DNA from 3 places in the Exiguobacterium sp. s21 genome. Region 2 is predicted to be linked to each of the others. Evidence: riboswitches for the same ligand, from Rfam matches in the RefSeq annotation. Region 2 holds a riboswitch; each other region holds the start of a gene.
The links. A riboswitch is a leader RNA that binds a small molecule or an ion and turns the genes downstream of it on or off. The one in region 2 is predicted to bind thiamine pyrophosphate.
Positions count from the first base shown of each region.

Region 1 (5,446 bases), on a different contig from region 2:
TCCTCAATCGGGCGATTATGGCCATATGCGAGTTCTCGGGTCACATCATTCGTAACGAATAGATGCGCCGGTGATTGCGGGACGAGGCCGACTTCACGATGTTTCCGGGCTAGGCTTCGCAGCCATGTCGACTTTCCGCTACCATTTCGACCGAGCACCGCAATGAGATCACCCTCAGCGACCTTTAACTCGCTCGCTGCTAATTGAAATGTTTTTCGTTTTAATTCCGGTATGTGAAATAACATTTCCTTTCCTCGTTCAACTTTAATTGGAGAGAACGCATAATCTGGTCGGACGATGAACGGTCCATCATAGTCGATGCGCCCACTCACGAGCTTTATTTGTCGGTTAAAAAAATCACCCCATATGTATGGCCGATGCTCGATGACGACAACGTTTACGGTCTGTGCGACGCCGTCGAGCCAACGAACGAAATGATGGGCGGTCTCAGGATCGAGGTGAGCGAGCGGCTCATCGAGGAGGAGCCACTCGGGACGGCCAATCAAGGCACAAGCGACGGCAATTTGCTGCTTCTCACCCCCCGATAGGTCATGAATGGTACGGTGACGATAATCGGTCAAATGCAACGCCTCTAACATTGTGGTGACACGGGCCATCATCTCGTCTCTCGCGACGGCAAAGTTTTCGAGCGTGAAAATCAATTCTTCTTCGACCGTCTGCATGACGAACTGACTGTCCGGGTCCTGAAAGACCGTTCCGACGCGCCGGTTCACTTCGCCAGCTTCATACGTATCATAAGAGCGATCGAACAAGTGCAATCTGCCCGTCACGATGCCATCACAATTGTCCGGATAGAGACGATTCATCAAAGCGAGCAATGTTGATTTTCCCGAACCACTTGCCCCTGTAATGACCGTTCTCCCTTTTGTTAGACGTAGTGTGATATCCGTCAAGACATCGCATTTCTTGTTCGGATAACGAAATGTCAGATGTTCTGCCTCAATCATGCATACGGTCCTGTCGCGCGAGAGCATACCCATCAAGCGCGCCCGTCCGAAGCAACAAGTCGCTCAAAATCTTACCGCCCAGACCAGCAATCAACATCCCGCTCGTTGCGCGTAGTGCGAACATCGTAGCTACATATGTCGGACTGAGGGCATTGAGCCCTCCCATGACGTACGTATATGCGAAACTTGTCACAGCAGCACTGAATCCGGCGAGCATGAGCACCCAAAGATCATAGCGTTTATAACCCGTCAAAGCGAACGCCGCTTCGGCGCCGATCCCTTGAACGATCCCGACTAAAATGATGCGCGGTCCGATGGCGTTGCCAATCATCATCTCAATCGTCGCCGCAAGCACTTCGGACAAGAATGCAGCCCCAGGCTTGCGAATGATATAAGCTGCGATAATCGAGACGATGAACCATATCCCAAAAATCCATTCGTAGGCGATTGGTCCAATCAGACCGGCCCACAAGTTCCCAGCATGGACGAACGCCAAATAGACCACCGCGAACACGACCGATAAAATCGACAACAAGACGATCTCTTTTAACTTCCACGATTTAAGCATCCATACGTCCCTCATGTGACGGACTGTTCACGCTGAACGTCACCGTCATGACGACGTGGCTTGTCTTCTGTCGGACGCGTTCAAACGTCGCCTCATAGAAAGCGAACACCGGCTCGATGTCCCCATGTATACCTGAGGCGTAATGCATCGAGTCATTGAAGACACTTCGCTCTTTCGCAAAAGCGATTTCTTCGTAGATGATGTCCATATAGTCGTCATCACCGAGCGGATAGAGCGCGAACTGTGAGGAGATATATTGCGGACCGACGGGACCATTAAGCGGTTCGCTCGACACAACGAGCACTTCATCTCCGGCCGTATCCCCTGGACACCCGACCGAGAACGTCCCGCTCATCGACACATGTTCCCCTGTCTTTGTCGCGTGTGACAGCACGGCCTTAGCCACATCGAATACATGCTCACTTCGTCCACGGATGACCGTCGACACGTCATCGGTATGTCGCCAGACGTTTTGTAAATCCGTCTCCTTCAACGCCCCTTTGATGATGCTCACGAAATCAGTCGTCATCGGGCTCAGTGTAAAGCGGAACCCGACGATCGGGCTCGTTCCACATTGTTTGTTCATGTTCTATTCCCCCTTATTATGTGTACACAAAAAAGCCGCATCCATGAGAATGCGGCCACTCGTCCAATTTTAATCCATTAGAAAAAGTGCCACACTTCCTCACGCCGGTATTACCCGGATCGAGTCATAAGGGATTGGAGCCATGCTCACATCTCAGCCGAAGCACCCCTAGTGTAGTCCAATGTATGCGGTTGTTCATGCAAGAATCAGTATAGACGACCGCTTTCATTTTGTAAACGGTCTTATGAGAACGTGACGACCTCGTTCCCCGGAAGTGTGTCCCGGAGCGTCGACCAATCCAGCGCCATCTCCTCATCTGTCAGCAGACAGTGATCGAGCTCTTGTTCGATGATGGCTCGATCCATCCGCTGCCCGATCAAGACGAGCTCCGTCTGTCGGTCCCCGTACGGTTCGACATAGTCGGCGGCGAGTTCCGGTTCGGCCGCGAACATGTGACGACGCTCATCTTCCGGAAGCGTCGCGAGCCAGCGCCCGGCATGTTCGAGCGTCGAGGCGTAGCCCGCTTGTGAAAACAGACAGGCGAGGTCGTTCCGGGAAGCAATCCATAAGAACCCTTTCGCGCGGACGATTTCTTCCGGAAACGCCTCGATCCAGGCATGGAGACGCTCCGGGTGGAACGGCCGACGCCGACGATAGACGAATGAACTGATGCCGTATTCTTCCGTCTCCGGCGTGTGCACATCTGTCTCAAGTTCTTGAATCCACCCGGCCGCATGCATCGCCTGTTCGAAATCGAACAAATTGACATCCAACAGCTCGGTCAATTCCACGTTCGCATGGACAGACGTCAACAGCTTCGCGGTCGGGTTGAGCGCCTTCAACAGTCCGGTCATCTCGCCGAGTTCGGTCTCGTTCACGCGATCCGCCTTGTTCAAGACGATGATATCGGCGAATTCGACTTGTTCGACGAGCAGGTCGACGACTTCGCGGACGTCTGTCGCCTCAATCGCCTGCTTGCGTTCATGGAGCGACTCGCCTGAGTTGAAATCTTTTAAGAACCGAAACGCATCGACGACGCTCACCATCGCATCGATATAGACTCGGCTCGTCAAATCGATGCCGAGGGCGTCATCGGCATATGTAAACGTTTGGGCGACCGGGATCGGCTCTGAGATACCGGACGACTCGATGATGATTCCGTCGAGGTCCCGGTCGTTCGCAAGCTCTGCTACCGCCTCGAGCAGGTCCTCACGGAGCGTGCAACAGATGCAGCCGTTCGATAGTTCGACCAACTTTTCGTCCGTCCTTGAAAAACCGCCCTGTTCAATCAATCGCTCATCGATATTCAACTCGCTCATGTCATTGACGATGACGGCGTATTTCTTGCCCGTCCGATTGTTCAATATGTGGTTTAATAGTGTCGTCTTACCGCTTCCTAAATAACCGGACAGCACGGTGATCGGGATTCGTCTCATTCTACCCACACCTAAATCGTAATGATTACTTTTTAGATGATGACGGGTCGGTGACGTCTGTCAAGAAAAAAACACGCCCGTTTCCGGACGTGTTCTCCTGCCTATTCTTCTAACGCCTTGCGTTCGGCCTCTGAGCGTGGATAGGCGTTCGCCTGCCACTCGGCTCGATAAATCGAGTCGAGCTGGGTCAGACCGACCTCATCCGCGTCCTTATCGGCATCCACACTCGGCGTCTCATCCCACCGCGGATTCAAATACGTATGATCGTCTTCCCGGTTCGCTTCCAACAGCTTTTGAATCCCGACCCGGGCGACCGCCGCGAGCGCCAAACCGATTCCCGCACGAACGAGCAATCGTTTTACCATCTTCGTACCTCCTTATCGACCAAACCGATAGAGCGGCATCCCTTTCACATCTGTATCAATTTTAAAGACCGAACCTGCGTCCGGATGGGCCTCGAGCGCCGCGTCATCCATTCCTTCGCGCGCCGTCGTGATGGCAAGTTGTTTCAAGTCATCACCGACGAAACAGCATGACGTGACGTTCGGGGCCGGCACGAGCACCTCGAGCACTTTTTCACCCGTCTTCGGGTTCCAGCGCGAGACGCATCCGCCCGCGAAGTGGGCAATCCATAAAAAGCCGTCTTCATCGGATGTCATACCGTCCGGGAATCCTTCCTCATCTTTGAAATCGATGACGACTTCCCCATCCCCGAGTGTTCCTGTTTTCAAGTCGTACGGGTATTTGCGGACCGTCTCGGTCGGTGTATCGATATGGTAGAACGTCGAGTGGTCCGGAGACCATGTCAGACCGTTCGACAGCGTCAGTTCACTGAGCATGACCTCGGTCGTGCCGTCACGGTTCAAGCGATAGAGCGTCGCCTCGTTCTTCTCGTCGTTGAGATGAAGCGTCCCGGCAAAGATTCGTCCGTACGGGTCGGCCTTTCCGTCGTTGAAGCGAAGATCACCTTCCGGGTCATCGAGTTCGACGAGTTTATCGAGTCGCTTCGATCCCTCGTCCCATTCATAGATGCCGTCTTTCAAGCCGACGACGACGCCGTCTGTCACTTTCGGGACCGCAAACCCGATCTGTTGTCCCATATCGAACGATGACAGCTCGTCTTCCTTTTCGTCGTACCACCAAAGTGTGTGTCCTTCGATGTCGACCCAATAGAACCGTTTCAGTTCAGCATCCCAACATGGGCCTTCCCCAAGTGTATTTCTGACTCGAATCCATAACGCCGCGTTTACTGTCTCCATTGAATTGCCTCCACTCTCTACATTGATTTCAACTGACTATTCCCTGAGCGGATGAGGTCTATTCAAGATTTTTCAAAATCGTTCCGCAGAGTCGGGGGCGATGTCCGTTTTTTCCTTCGTCGGAGCGGCTCTATGAAAAAAAAAAACTCCTTGAATCATTCGATTCAAGGAGTCCACTTATTTCGCACCTTCGACGTTCATATGTTTACTGCGCAACTGGCCGCATGCCGCATCGATGTCAGTCCCGTGCTCAAGGCGGACACCGGTGTTGATGCCACGCTTCTTCAAGACATCATAGAACGCCATGATGTCCTCCGAGGTACTGCGCTCGTATTGGATATGCTCGTTGACCGGGTTATACGGGATCAAGTTGACGTACGACTTGTCCTTGATATCGTCGATGAGGTCCGCCAATTCCTCAGCGTGCTCCGGCAAATCGTTCACTTTCGACAGGAGAATATATTCGAACGTGATTCGTTTGTTCGTCTTCTCGACGTAATACCGGATGGCCGGCATGAGCTTGTCGAGCGGGAACGCCCGGTTGATTTTCATGATTTGCGTCCGTAGCGCGTCGTTAGGCGCATGGAGCGACAGCGCCAAGTTGATGCGCAAATCGAGGTCCGCGAACT
Region 1 covers NZ_JACSLF010000006.1:84,070-89,515, forward strand. Annotated here, with positions in the region: gene KNP06_RS08820 (ABC transporter ATP-binding protein) at 1-968, opposite strand, end outside; gene KNP06_RS08825 (ECF transporter S component) at 961-1,536, opposite strand; gene KNP06_RS08830 (YkoF family thiamine/hydroxymethylpyrimidine-binding protein) at 1,529-2,122, opposite strand; TPP riboswitch at 2,202-2,302, opposite strand; gene KNP06_RS08835 (GTP-binding protein) at 2,365-3,558, opposite strand; gene KNP06_RS08840 (hypothetical protein) at 3,660-3,923, opposite strand; gene KNP06_RS08845 (SMP-30/gluconolactonase/LRE family protein) at 3,936-4,817, opposite strand; gene rlmN (dual-specificity RNA methyltransferase RlmN) at 4,995-5,446, opposite strand, start outside.
Region 1: linked by a shared signal. The riboswitch ahead of KNP06_RS08830 (YkoF family thiamine/hydroxymethylpyrimidine-binding protein) and the one ahead of tenA (thiaminase II) in region 2 are both predicted to bind thiamine pyrophosphate.

Region 2 (5,446 bases):
CCGTAACTGTTCAGCGAGTGCCCGCCTTGATGGATTCAATCGTCACGCCCTCCTCTCCATACGCCACATATGCCCAATGGTTCGTCGGTCCGTGTCCGGCGCCGATCTCGAGGCCATGGGTGATGGCGCTTTGAATGAACCGCTTCGCCGTCACCGCCGCCTCCATGATGGAACGACCTTTGGCAAGTTCCGCTGTAAGCGCCGCCGAAAATGTACAACCTGTTCCGTGTGTATCGCTCGTCTGGATGCGCGGGGCCGAGAGGAGGAACACTTCCGACTCCGTCATGATCAAGTCTTCGGCAGTTTCACCTTCGAGATGGCCGCCTTTTAAAATAACCGCGCGCACACCGTACGCTAACATCCGCCGAGCCGCCTCGAGACGATCATTAAACGATCGAATCGTCAAACCGGTCAGCACTTCCGCTTCCGGCACGTTCGGCGTGACGACTGTCGCGAGTGGCAACAAGGAGGTCTTGAGCGCATCGATCGCCGTGTCCTGTAAAAGCGGGGCCCCTCCTTTCGCAATCATGACCGGGTCGACGACGAGTCGGTTGAAGACATGACGTTTCACCCCGGTAGCGACCGCCTCGATGCGCGCCGCATCAAATAACATCCCGGTCTTACATGCTGCGATCGAAAAGTCCGAACCGATTGCATCGAGTTGTTGCGTGATGAGTTTCGGCGACACTGCTTCGACCCCATGCACCCCACGAGTGTTTTGAGCGGTGACGGCCGTCAGAACGCTCGTCCCGAACACGCCGAGCTCTTGAAACGTCTTCAAATCAGCTTGGATTCCCGCTCCCCCGCCAGAGTCCGAACCGGCAATCGTCAATACTTGCGGCCGCATCATGACACCACCTCAATACGGTCGCTCGGCAACTCGACGGCCGTCATCTTGCCGAGTTCATTCAAGAAATGAACGGGGAAGTCGCCCGGTCCGTCCGCCAAAGCGGTAGCCAGTTCGCCGCACCGGGCATATCCGGCGAGCGCTGTCGCCGTGGCCGTCAACGCGTCGGATTCGACCGCAAGGAACGCACCGACGACCGCACTGAGTAAACAACCGGTCCCTGTCGTCCGGGCCATCGCTGCGGTGCCGCCTTTGATTTCAATCGTCGCGTCCCCGTCGCTGACGACATCCGTCTCTCCGGTCACGGCAACGACACAGTTGTAGCGTCGTGCCGCCGCGCGCGCGATGTGATTCAAATCAACCCGCGTTTCCCCAGCGTCCACGCCGCGCGCCGCCGCGTCGAGACCAATCAATGTCGCGATTTCTCCGGCATTGCCTCGGATGACCGTCACGCGGACGTGTTGCAAAATGGATGTAGCGACGTCACGTCGAAACGCGGTCGCCCCGACACCGACCGGATCGAAGACGACCGGCCGGCTCGATTCATTCGCCGCCTGTCCGGCTCGAATCATCGTACGTTCCGTCGTCGCATCGAGTGTGCCGATATTGAGTACGAGCGCATCGCTCGCAGACGCCATGTCCGCGACTTCTTCGACGGCTGACGCCATCACCGGCGCAGCGCCGATGGCGAGCAACCCGTTCGCCGAAAAGTTAGCGACGACGATATTCGTAATGTTATGGATGAGTGGCCGTTCGGCTCTGACTTTGTCCCATAAGTCGCGCTTCATCGTGTCACCCCCGCCGGTAAATCCCACGATTCGAGCGTCCACGCCATTTCCCAAAACGCATGTTCATAATAACAACTCTTCAAGAACAGCTGTTGATACCGGACCCGTTCTTCCGCTGTCGCTTGTCCGGCGAGCACGTCGAGCCGTTCAAGCTGTTCCTCGACGAGATCGCGGAACCATTCCGAACCGTACGTCGCAATCCACGTCGCATAGATCGGATGATCGGGTGTGGCATCTTTCATTCGTTCCCCAATCTCATAATAGACCCAGTAGCACGGCAAAATCGACGCGAGCACGTCGCCGAGCGTCGGACCGGCCTGTTGCATATGGAGCGCATAGGCGTAAGCCGTTGGAGCGGGCTCAAACGTTGCCCACTCTGCCTCCGTCACGTCGAGCAAGGTGAAAAACTCACGGTGCAACGCATGCTCCGCTTCAATCGTATGAAGCGCATGCGTCAAAAAGCGGCTCGCTACTTCCATGTTCGGGGCGAGGGTCGCGCCTTTCGCCTGCACTTTGGAGAACTGGTTCAAATAATATGAGTCTTGCATGACGTAATGCCGAAATTTCGCCTCGTCGAGTTCACCCGTTCCGAGCTCGCGGACGAACGGATGGTCAAAGCTGGCTTGAAACAAGGCATCGGCCTCTTGTCGAAGATGTGCGGTGAATGTCATTCTTGTCTCCTCCTTTGTGATAAAAAAAGACGCCGCCTCCCATAACGGAAGCGGCGTCGGATTTACACAAAGTGTACGAGAACAATCGGTTCGCCCACTTCCCTACGCTAGCGTGAACTAGATCAGGTTCAAAGGGTCTGGACCTCGTCCATCTCAGCCGCGTCACGCGACTCCCCTAGTGGTAAACATTATGAAATTCGGTCGTCTACGACCACATCATATCAGTCTTTATCTTTGTTGAAAACCCTTTATCGCGAGAAGTGACGGTTCAACAACGTCCCCATTTGGGAGAACCGTTCGGTACCGAGCTTGCGTCGATTCGAGGCCGCGAACACGTAATAATCGACTTTGCCCATGTAATAGATCAAACGCAGGCCGGCCAAGAAGAACGTGATTGTCGTGCTGACGGCAAAGCCGACGCCGTACCAATCGATGCCGCGCGGCAAGAGCAAGAGCGTGAACAACGCATTCAACGTGAAGAACGAGATGTTGACGAATAATGCCCCGCGTCGATCCTCGAAATAGAGCAACAACAACGTCAAGATGAGAATCATCGCGTTCGCGAACGCCGCGAGCGTCGTCATCCGAAAGATTTGACCGATCTCATCCGGGACGCCGATCCAACTGACGAACACGCCTGCTATGAGGATGGCGAACAACGTCACGACGCCTTGGCTCCGCGCGAGTCGAATCAACTCATTTTTCAGCACCGACGTCATCGTCTGTTTCGCTTTCTCGATTTGATGGAGCGCCCCGCCGTAGTTAATCAATCCATAAAACGTGCGATAGCGCTCATAAAACCGAGTCTCGACGGCGACGACGAACAGGAGTTGCGTCGGGATGATCGTCAAGTACGACCAAAAGATGGCCGTGTCATAATACGGGTTGAACAAGAACGAGTCCGCGATGATGACGCGTCCTTCACCGAACCAGATGATGAAATTCGTGACCCAAATCCCGAGCACGTACAACACGCCGATGGCGAACAAGTCTGGATAGCGGTCGAAGTACTTGAAGTACGAGAACTCTTTCACCGCGTAACGGAGCGGGAACGTCCGGAGCATCGCGAAGAACAACCCGAACAACGTCACAATCATCCCGACCGTGAAACCGAGCAACAGCTCGAGACTCGACGGATTGACCATGAGACGGCTAATCGCATAGACGCTCCCGACCGAGATGAGTCCGCCGAGCAAGAAGCTATAGGCCACCGCTTGATAATACTTGGCGGCACTCAAGAACAAGAACATGACCCAGATGACATTGATCGTCATGAATAAAACGAACAACGTCAGTTTGTACAGAAAATCGAGCGGCGACAATAGCCAAAAGATACTATACAGAATCGTCGCGGCGAGGATCGTCACTTTGAGCATCCCGGTGAAGACCGGGAAAATCTCATGCGCTTTCTTCTCGTAAAACAAGTCCGCCACATATCGGGTGACGACGAGCTGTTGGAAGCTGAACAAGATTTGCGAGAAGATGAACGCGTACGAGACCGAGATCATGAAAAGCGTCCGTTCGGCGAGCGATAACGTCGGCATTTGGAACGCCAACAATTGAATCGTCCCGACGACCAAGATGACGATCAACCACGGTCCGGATGTGACGAGGCCCGAGAACGTGTACGCCTTCAACCTGGACGAATAGTAGTCTTCTTGGAACAACTTCTGCAGCTTAAACCCGATGCCCGCCATACTGTTCCCTCCTCGTTTCATAGATGGCTTTGTAGCGGTCCACGACTTGTTGGAGACGATAGTATTGGCGGACCCGCTCCCGCCCGTTCTTACCGAAACGCATCCGCTCCTGCGGATAATCCATCATCCACTCGACCTTGTCCGCGACCGCTTCCGGATGAACCGGGGGCACGATAAACCCGGCTGGACCGAACGGGTCGTCTTCTCGTCCATACAGGAGCTCGGAACAAGCCCCGACATCGGTCGCGACCCACGGGATGCCGGCTGCCATGCCTTCAAGAATCGCGAGCGGTTGACCTTCCGAGATACTCGTCAACAGAAGTAAATCAAACTTCGGCAAATAGGCTTGGACATCAACCTTTCCAGCGAGCTCGACATAATCGGTCAGCCCGCTCTGTTCGATGAGCAACCGGCACTCTTCCGCATATTCCTCATCCTCATCGAGCGGTCCCATGATCGTCAGCTTGAACAGACGATGCCGCTCCTGCAAAATCTTGGCGGCGTAAATCATCGTCTTCAAATCTTTGATTGGCACCAAGCGGACGATGGCCCCGATTTGAAAGAGATCGTGCTCCGGACGGTCGACCGTCGCCTGGATTTGTCGATCGGCGATGCCGTTGGCGATGATTTTCGTCTTCTCGCTCGGGGCGCCAATCCACTCCTGATATTCGCGGTTCCGCTCGAACAAGGTGATGATCTCATCGGCCGCGTTATAGGCCTCACGCGACAAATGGTGAAAGAAACGGACCCACCTCGGCTTATACGGCGCTGGAATCCAATACGACTGTAGAATCTCCTCTTCGCGTTCCCGCGAGTAGATGCCGTGCTCCGTCAAGATGAACGGAATCCCTTGCGTCTCTTTCATGTAGGACGCGACCACACCGGCATAACCCGTTGACACGGAATGAACGAGGTCGACTTTCGGGAGCGGTTGATGGAGCACCCGTAAAATCGGAGTGTACATACTCTGCCACATCCAGAAATAGTCGATGAACGAACCTCCGTTCATTTCCTCGGCGTAGGCCGCCTTGACATTTTTCCAAAAGAACTCGCTTGCGAAAAACGCCTGACTTGAAGGCACTTCTTTCCCAAGCAAACGAAGCGCTTGCCGGTTCGGACTTTTCAACATGAGCCAGTCCGATACGTTCTGTTCGTCCTCAGCGCCCCACTTTAATCGCCCTTTCGCCCGCTCACCCAAGTCGCTCAAATACAAGTGGGTGATCCCTGAAACGTTCGGTGGGAACACATATTTCATCTCTTCCGGACGCTTCTCTGTCGGTTGAATCGAAATGATTTCAAACGACACTTCGGGCATCGCCTCAATCAACGTCTGCGTCCAACTTGAGACGCCTCCGCTCACGTATGGATAACTGCCCTCTAATACGAGTCCGATTCTCATTGCGCTTCCCCCTTGATGGCGATTTCAGCGTTCGCCGATGTCAG
Region 2 covers NZ_JACSLF010000003.1:201,432-206,877, forward strand. Annotated here, with positions in the region: gene thiE (thiamine phosphate synthase) at 1-39, opposite strand, end outside; gene thiD (bifunctional hydroxymethylpyrimidine kinase/phosphomethylpyrimidine kinase) at 11-847, opposite strand; gene thiM (hydroxyethylthiazole kinase) at 847-1,635, opposite strand; gene tenA (thiaminase II) at 1,632-2,306, opposite strand; TPP riboswitch at 2,389-2,493, opposite strand; gene pelG (exopolysaccharide Pel transporter PelG) at 2,555-4,003, opposite strand; gene pelF (GT4 family glycosyltransferase PelF) at 3,984-5,402, opposite strand; gene KNP06_RS05650 (DUF2194 domain-containing protein) at 5,399-5,446, opposite strand, start outside.

Region 3 (5,446 bases), on a different contig from region 2:
CGAAATCGAGCCGCCGCCCGAAGGGGAAGAGGCTGAAGCGCTCGAAGTCGTCATTCGGACGGTCGATGCCCGTGGCGAAGTCGAGGTGTTGCGTGATAAGATAACGGAGACGACGACTTACTCGTATACGCTCGTCATCGCACCGGACGAAGTCGGAACCGCGACGATTGAAGTCGATGGCGAAGTTGTTCGCACGGATACGGTGACTTACGCACAAGCAAAAGAATCACAATGAAGAGGTGGCGTGCGCGTCGCCTCTTTTTCTAAGGAGGTAATGGAATGAAAGGTACGATTATTCGATTACAAGGCGGGTTTTATGACGTCATGACGGAAGAGAAACAAGAGATCCGTTGTCGCGCCCGCGGCAATTTCCGAAACCGGAACATCTCACCTGTCGTCGGCGACGATGTCGACATCCAAGACCAAGGGGATGGTACCGGTTATATATTGGCTGTTGACGAGCGGTCGAACCATCTCGTCCGTCCGCCAATCGCCAATATCGATCAAGCGTTCTTGTTATTCTCGGTAAAAGAGCCGGCGTTCTCGTTCCATCTGCTCGACCGTTTCCTCGTCTTGATTGAATCGAAGCAAGTCCATCCGATTATCGTTTTGACGAAAATGGACTTGTTGACGGAGTCGGAACGGGAGAAGATTCATGAAGCAGCGGCCTTATACCGTTCGATCGGCTATGAGGTCATCGAGACGTCGACCGAGGACGGATCGGGAATCGAACAAATTCGTGGGTCGTTTAAGGAGAAGACGAGCGTATTCGCCGGACAGACCGGGGTCGGCAAGAGCTCGCTCTTGAACGCGGTCGCACCTGAGCTTGAACTTGCGACCGGGAAAATCTCGAAATCACTCGGGCGCGGTAAGCATACGACGCGTCACGTCACGCTGATCACGCTTGCCGACGGGCTCGTGGCCGATACGCCTGGTTTCTCGAGCCTCGAGTTCCCAGAAGAACTCGAAGTCGAAGAGATGCGCTGGTGTTTCCCTGAGTTCGTCGAGCGGCACGATGACTGTAAATTCCGCGGTTGTGCCCATTTGAACGAACCAGGTTGTGCCGTCAAAGCGGCCGTCGAAGCTGGAGAAATCGCTTCCACCCGCTATGAGAATTATGTTACGTTTATGGCAGAGTTAAACGATAGACAACGGAGGTACTGACATGATTAAAATTGCACCATCGATTTTAGCGGCGGACTTCGCCAATTTAGAGGCAGAAGTGAGGGCGGTCCAAGAGGCTGGAGCGGATTACATCCATTTTGACGTCATGGACGGTCAATTCGTCCCGAACATCTCAATCGGCCTACCGGTGTTAGCGAGCTTACGGAAGAAGTCGGACATGGTGTTAGACGTCCATTTGATGATCGACCAGCCCGAACGGTTCGTCGAAGATTTTATCAAGGCCGGGGCAGACATCGTCACCGTCCACGTTGAAGCGACGAATCATTTGCATCGCGTGTTGCAACAAATCAAAGCGGCTGGCGCCAAGTGTGGTGTCGTCTTGAATCCTCATACGCCGCTGTCGTCGATTGAACATGTGCTCGGTGACGTCGACATGGTGCTCCTTATGACGGTGAACCCTGGCTTTGGGGGCCAGGCATTCATCGAATCGGTCGTCCCGAAAATTGCAGCGCTGAGCGAGATGCGCCAAGCGCGTCGTCTCGACTTTGAAATCGAGATCGACGGCGGTGTCAACGCAGAGACGGCGAAATTATGCATCGACGCTGGAGCTGATGTGCTCGTGGCTGGCTCAGCCATCTATAACGAGCCGAGCTATAAAGACGCAATCGATAGCATTCGTCACGCATCTCGTGTATAATCGTCAATAGAACAACAAATATTGTCGCAAGGGGTGTCACATTCTGTGGCTGAGAGGCATTTGCTAACCCTTTGAACCTGTTCCGTTCACACGGACGTAGGGATGTGGCGAAAATGCACGTTGCTACTCGATAGCAGCATGGCGTTTACGTCATGCTGCTTTTTGTCGTTCGCTCATATAATTAGGAGGGAATAAGATGAAACAACGTTTAAAACTACAGGCGCTCATTGAAATCTCATTGTTCGCCGCACTCGGCTTGATCTTTGATTTGCTCATCCCGTTCCGGATGCCGCAGGGTGGATCGATCAGCCTGGCGATGTTGCCAATCTTCGTGATGGCGTACCGCCATGGATTAAAAGGAGGACTGGCGACAGGAGCGCTCGTCGGAACGTTGCAACTGCTGTTCGGGGCTTACATCTTCACGCCGGTCCAGTTCCTGCTCGACTACACATTCGCTTATGGTGTCGTCGGTATGGCCGGACTGTTCGCCGGACAAGTGAAACGAGCCGCCAAGGACGAGGCGAAAAAGACGCTCGTCGTCTACTTGGTGCTCGGGGCGCTCCTCGGTTCTTTGCTTCGCTACGGCGCCCACGTTTTATCAGGGATCGTTTTCTTCGCCGAGTATGCGGAAGGGCCGGTCGTCGCCTATTCGTTTGCTTATAACATGACGTATATGTTGCCGTCCTTCCTCGTGTCGGCCGTCGTCCTCGTTCTCTTGTTCGTCTCGGCACCACGTTTCGCCACGCTCGCGACCCGGGACGTCCGCTAATGCGGGTGCTGATCGTGGCGGCCAGCCCGGAACCAATCTCGGGACTCCCTCGTGACGTCGATTACATCATCGGCGTCGACGGGGGGTACGAGACACTGTTGAACCACGGGCTGAACCCGGATCTCGTCGTCGGCGATTTCGACTCTTTCACGGGCGAAGTGCCGATCGACGCCGTCCGTTACCCATCTGAAAAAGATGTGACCGACCTTGAGATCGCGCTCGAGGCGGCCCGTGGACACGGGGCGACGGAGATGCTCGTGTACGGCGCTCTCGGTGGACGCCTCGACATGACGCTCGGTAATATTGGGCTGCTCGAGGCGTATCCAGAGATGTGTTTGTTCACGGCCGGGCAAACCGTTCGTCTTGTCGGAACCGGGCGTCACGAGCTCCCGCGTCAAGACGATCACTATTTGTCGCTCGTCCCGTGGAAACGGGCGAACGTGTCAATCCGTGGCGTCAAATATCCGCTCGACCACCACGATGTCGTCAGCCATGAGGCGCTCACAATCTCGAACGAGTGGGCCGGCGAATCAGCGGATTTGATTGTGCATGAAGGCACGGTGCTCGTGCTGTATATCAAAAAATGAACACAAAAAAATCCCATCGGCGAATGCCGCTGGGATTTATTTCGTTCGTGTATAAAAATTATACGCGTTCAACGAGACCTGATTTAAGAGCGCGAGCTGAAACCCAAACTCGTTTAGGTTTACCGTCAACGAGAATACGAACTTTTTGTACGTTTACACCCCAAGTGCGTTTTGTCTTGTTGAGTGCGTGCGAACGGTTGTTACCTGATTTAGGTGATTTACCTGTTACGTAGCATTTACGTGCCATGCGTTTCCCCTCCTTTTTTATGTGGGTTCGTCCTAATAGACACTCGTTTATATTAGCACGGGTTTTTTCACGATGCAACTAGAAAATCATAGGATGACAAGAAAAAAACTTGACATTACTGGAAAGGATTTTAATAATGAATGAGGGTTACGGCTACAATTGACCGAGTTTATGGAGCAGGTTCTTTTAATAACTAGGTACTTATTGTAGAATGTAGTGAAGGTATCATTCCGAATGAAGGAGGCTACTCCATATGGCAATTGAAATGAAGACAACATATGGCAATATTGACATCACGAACGACGTGGTCGCAACACTCGCAGGCGGTGCGGCGATGGAATGTTTCGGCGTTGTGGGAATGGCGTCTCAAGCTCAATTGAAAGACGGGATTGCAGAACTATTGAAGCGTGAAAACTACGCCCGAGGCGTGGTCGTACGTCAAGATAGAGAAGACGTACATATCGACATGCACATCATTGTGAGTTACGGGACGAAAGTGTCGGAAGTCGCATATAACGTGCAAAGCCGTGTAAAATACACGCTCGGTGAAACTTTAGGATTAAACGTTTCGTCGGTAAACATATTCGTACAAGGCGTTCGTCTGACGAATGACTGACGAGAACGAAGGAGGATTTGGTGTGGGTTTAAAACGTTTAGATGGATTGGTGTTCGCGAACATGGTCGCGAACGGTGCAGCCAACTTGAGCCAGAATGCGGATTATGTAGATTCGCTTAACGTCTTCCCGGTGCCGGACGGCGACACGGGAACGAACATGAATTTGACGATGACATCGGGTGCGAAGGAAGTGGCCGCACTCAACACGACAAATATCGCTGACGTCTCATCGAAGTTTGCACGTGGTCTCTTGATGGGGGCACGCGGGAACTCCGGTGTTATTTTAAGCCAATTGTTCCGTGGCTTCGGTAAAGCGATCGAAGGAAAGACCGAAGTGTCGACAGTCGATTTCGCTGAGGCATTGAAACGTGGTGTCGACACGGCATACAAGGCGGTTATGAAACCGGTTGAAGGAACGATTTTGACGGTTGCTCGTGAAGCGGCCGACGAAGCGCTCCGTGCTTCAGAGTCGACGAGCGACTTCAACGAGTTCATGGAACGTGTGATCGTGGAAGCGAAAGCTTCACTCGAGCGGACGCCGGACTTATTGCCGGTCTTGAAAGAAGTCGGCGTCGTCGATTCGGGCGGCCAAGGCTTGCTCGTTATTTATGAAGGGTTCCTTGCGAGCCTCGAAGGAAAAGAGCTCGAGAAGCCACATGCACCGGTCATGGATGCGCTCATCGAAGCCGAACATCATGCCCACGCCGCGCAAGGATTCATGTCGACCGAAGACATCGAGTTCGGTTATTGCACGGAAATCATGGTTCGTTTCCAAGATGAGAAGTTGAAGGATGCCCCGTTCAACGAGGACGCGTTCCGCAACGAACTGTCTGAACTCGGGGACTCACTCCTCGTCGTCGCAGATGAAGAGTTGCTTAAAGTTCACGTTCACGTCGAGACGCCAGGCGACGTCATCACGAAAGGACAGCGTTACGGTGAACTCGTCGCTGTCAAAATCGAGAATATGCGTCAACAGCACTCGACCATTCTAGAAGAAGAGCACGGCGCGAACCAACATGGCGTCCAACCGACGGCTCCGAAGACGAAAGCACCGTATGCGATCGTCACGGTCGCCATGGGTGAAGGCGTCAGCGAATTGTTCCGTTCACTCGGGGCGGCCCACGTCATCGAGGGCGGTCAGACGATGAACCCATCGACGGAAGATATCGTCAAGGCGATCGAAGCGGCCAACGCGGACCATGTCTTCATCTTCCCGAACAACTCGAACATCATCATGGCTGCCGAACAAGCGGCCTCGGTCGCACCTTGCGGCGTCTCGGTCATTCCGACGAAGACGGTGCCACAAGGACTTGCGGCAGCGATCGCGTTCAACCCGGAAGCCAATGTGGAGACGAACGAAAGCGTCATGAAGACGGCGGCTAGTACGGTCAAGTCTGGTCAAGTG
Region 3 covers NZ_JACSLF010000002.1:276,198-281,643, forward strand. Annotated here, with positions in the region: gene pknB (Stk1 family PASTA domain-containing Ser/Thr kinase) at 1-235, shown strand, start outside; gene rsgA (ribosome small subunit-dependent GTPase A) at 280-1,164, shown strand; gene rpe (ribulose-phosphate 3-epimerase) at 1,166-1,822, shown strand; TPP riboswitch at 1,842-1,942, shown strand; gene thiT (energy-coupled thiamine transporter ThiT) at 2,019-2,591, shown strand; gene KNP06_RS03905 (thiamine diphosphokinase) at 2,591-3,178, shown strand; gene rpmB (50S ribosomal protein L28) at 3,237-3,425, opposite strand; gene KNP06_RS03915 (Asp23/Gls24 family envelope stress response protein) at 3,679-4,041, shown strand; gene KNP06_RS03920 (DAK2 domain-containing protein) at 4,064-5,446, shown strand, end outside.
Region 3: linked by a shared signal. The riboswitch ahead of thiT (energy-coupled thiamine transporter ThiT) and the one ahead of tenA (thiaminase II) in region 2 are both predicted to bind thiamine pyrophosphate.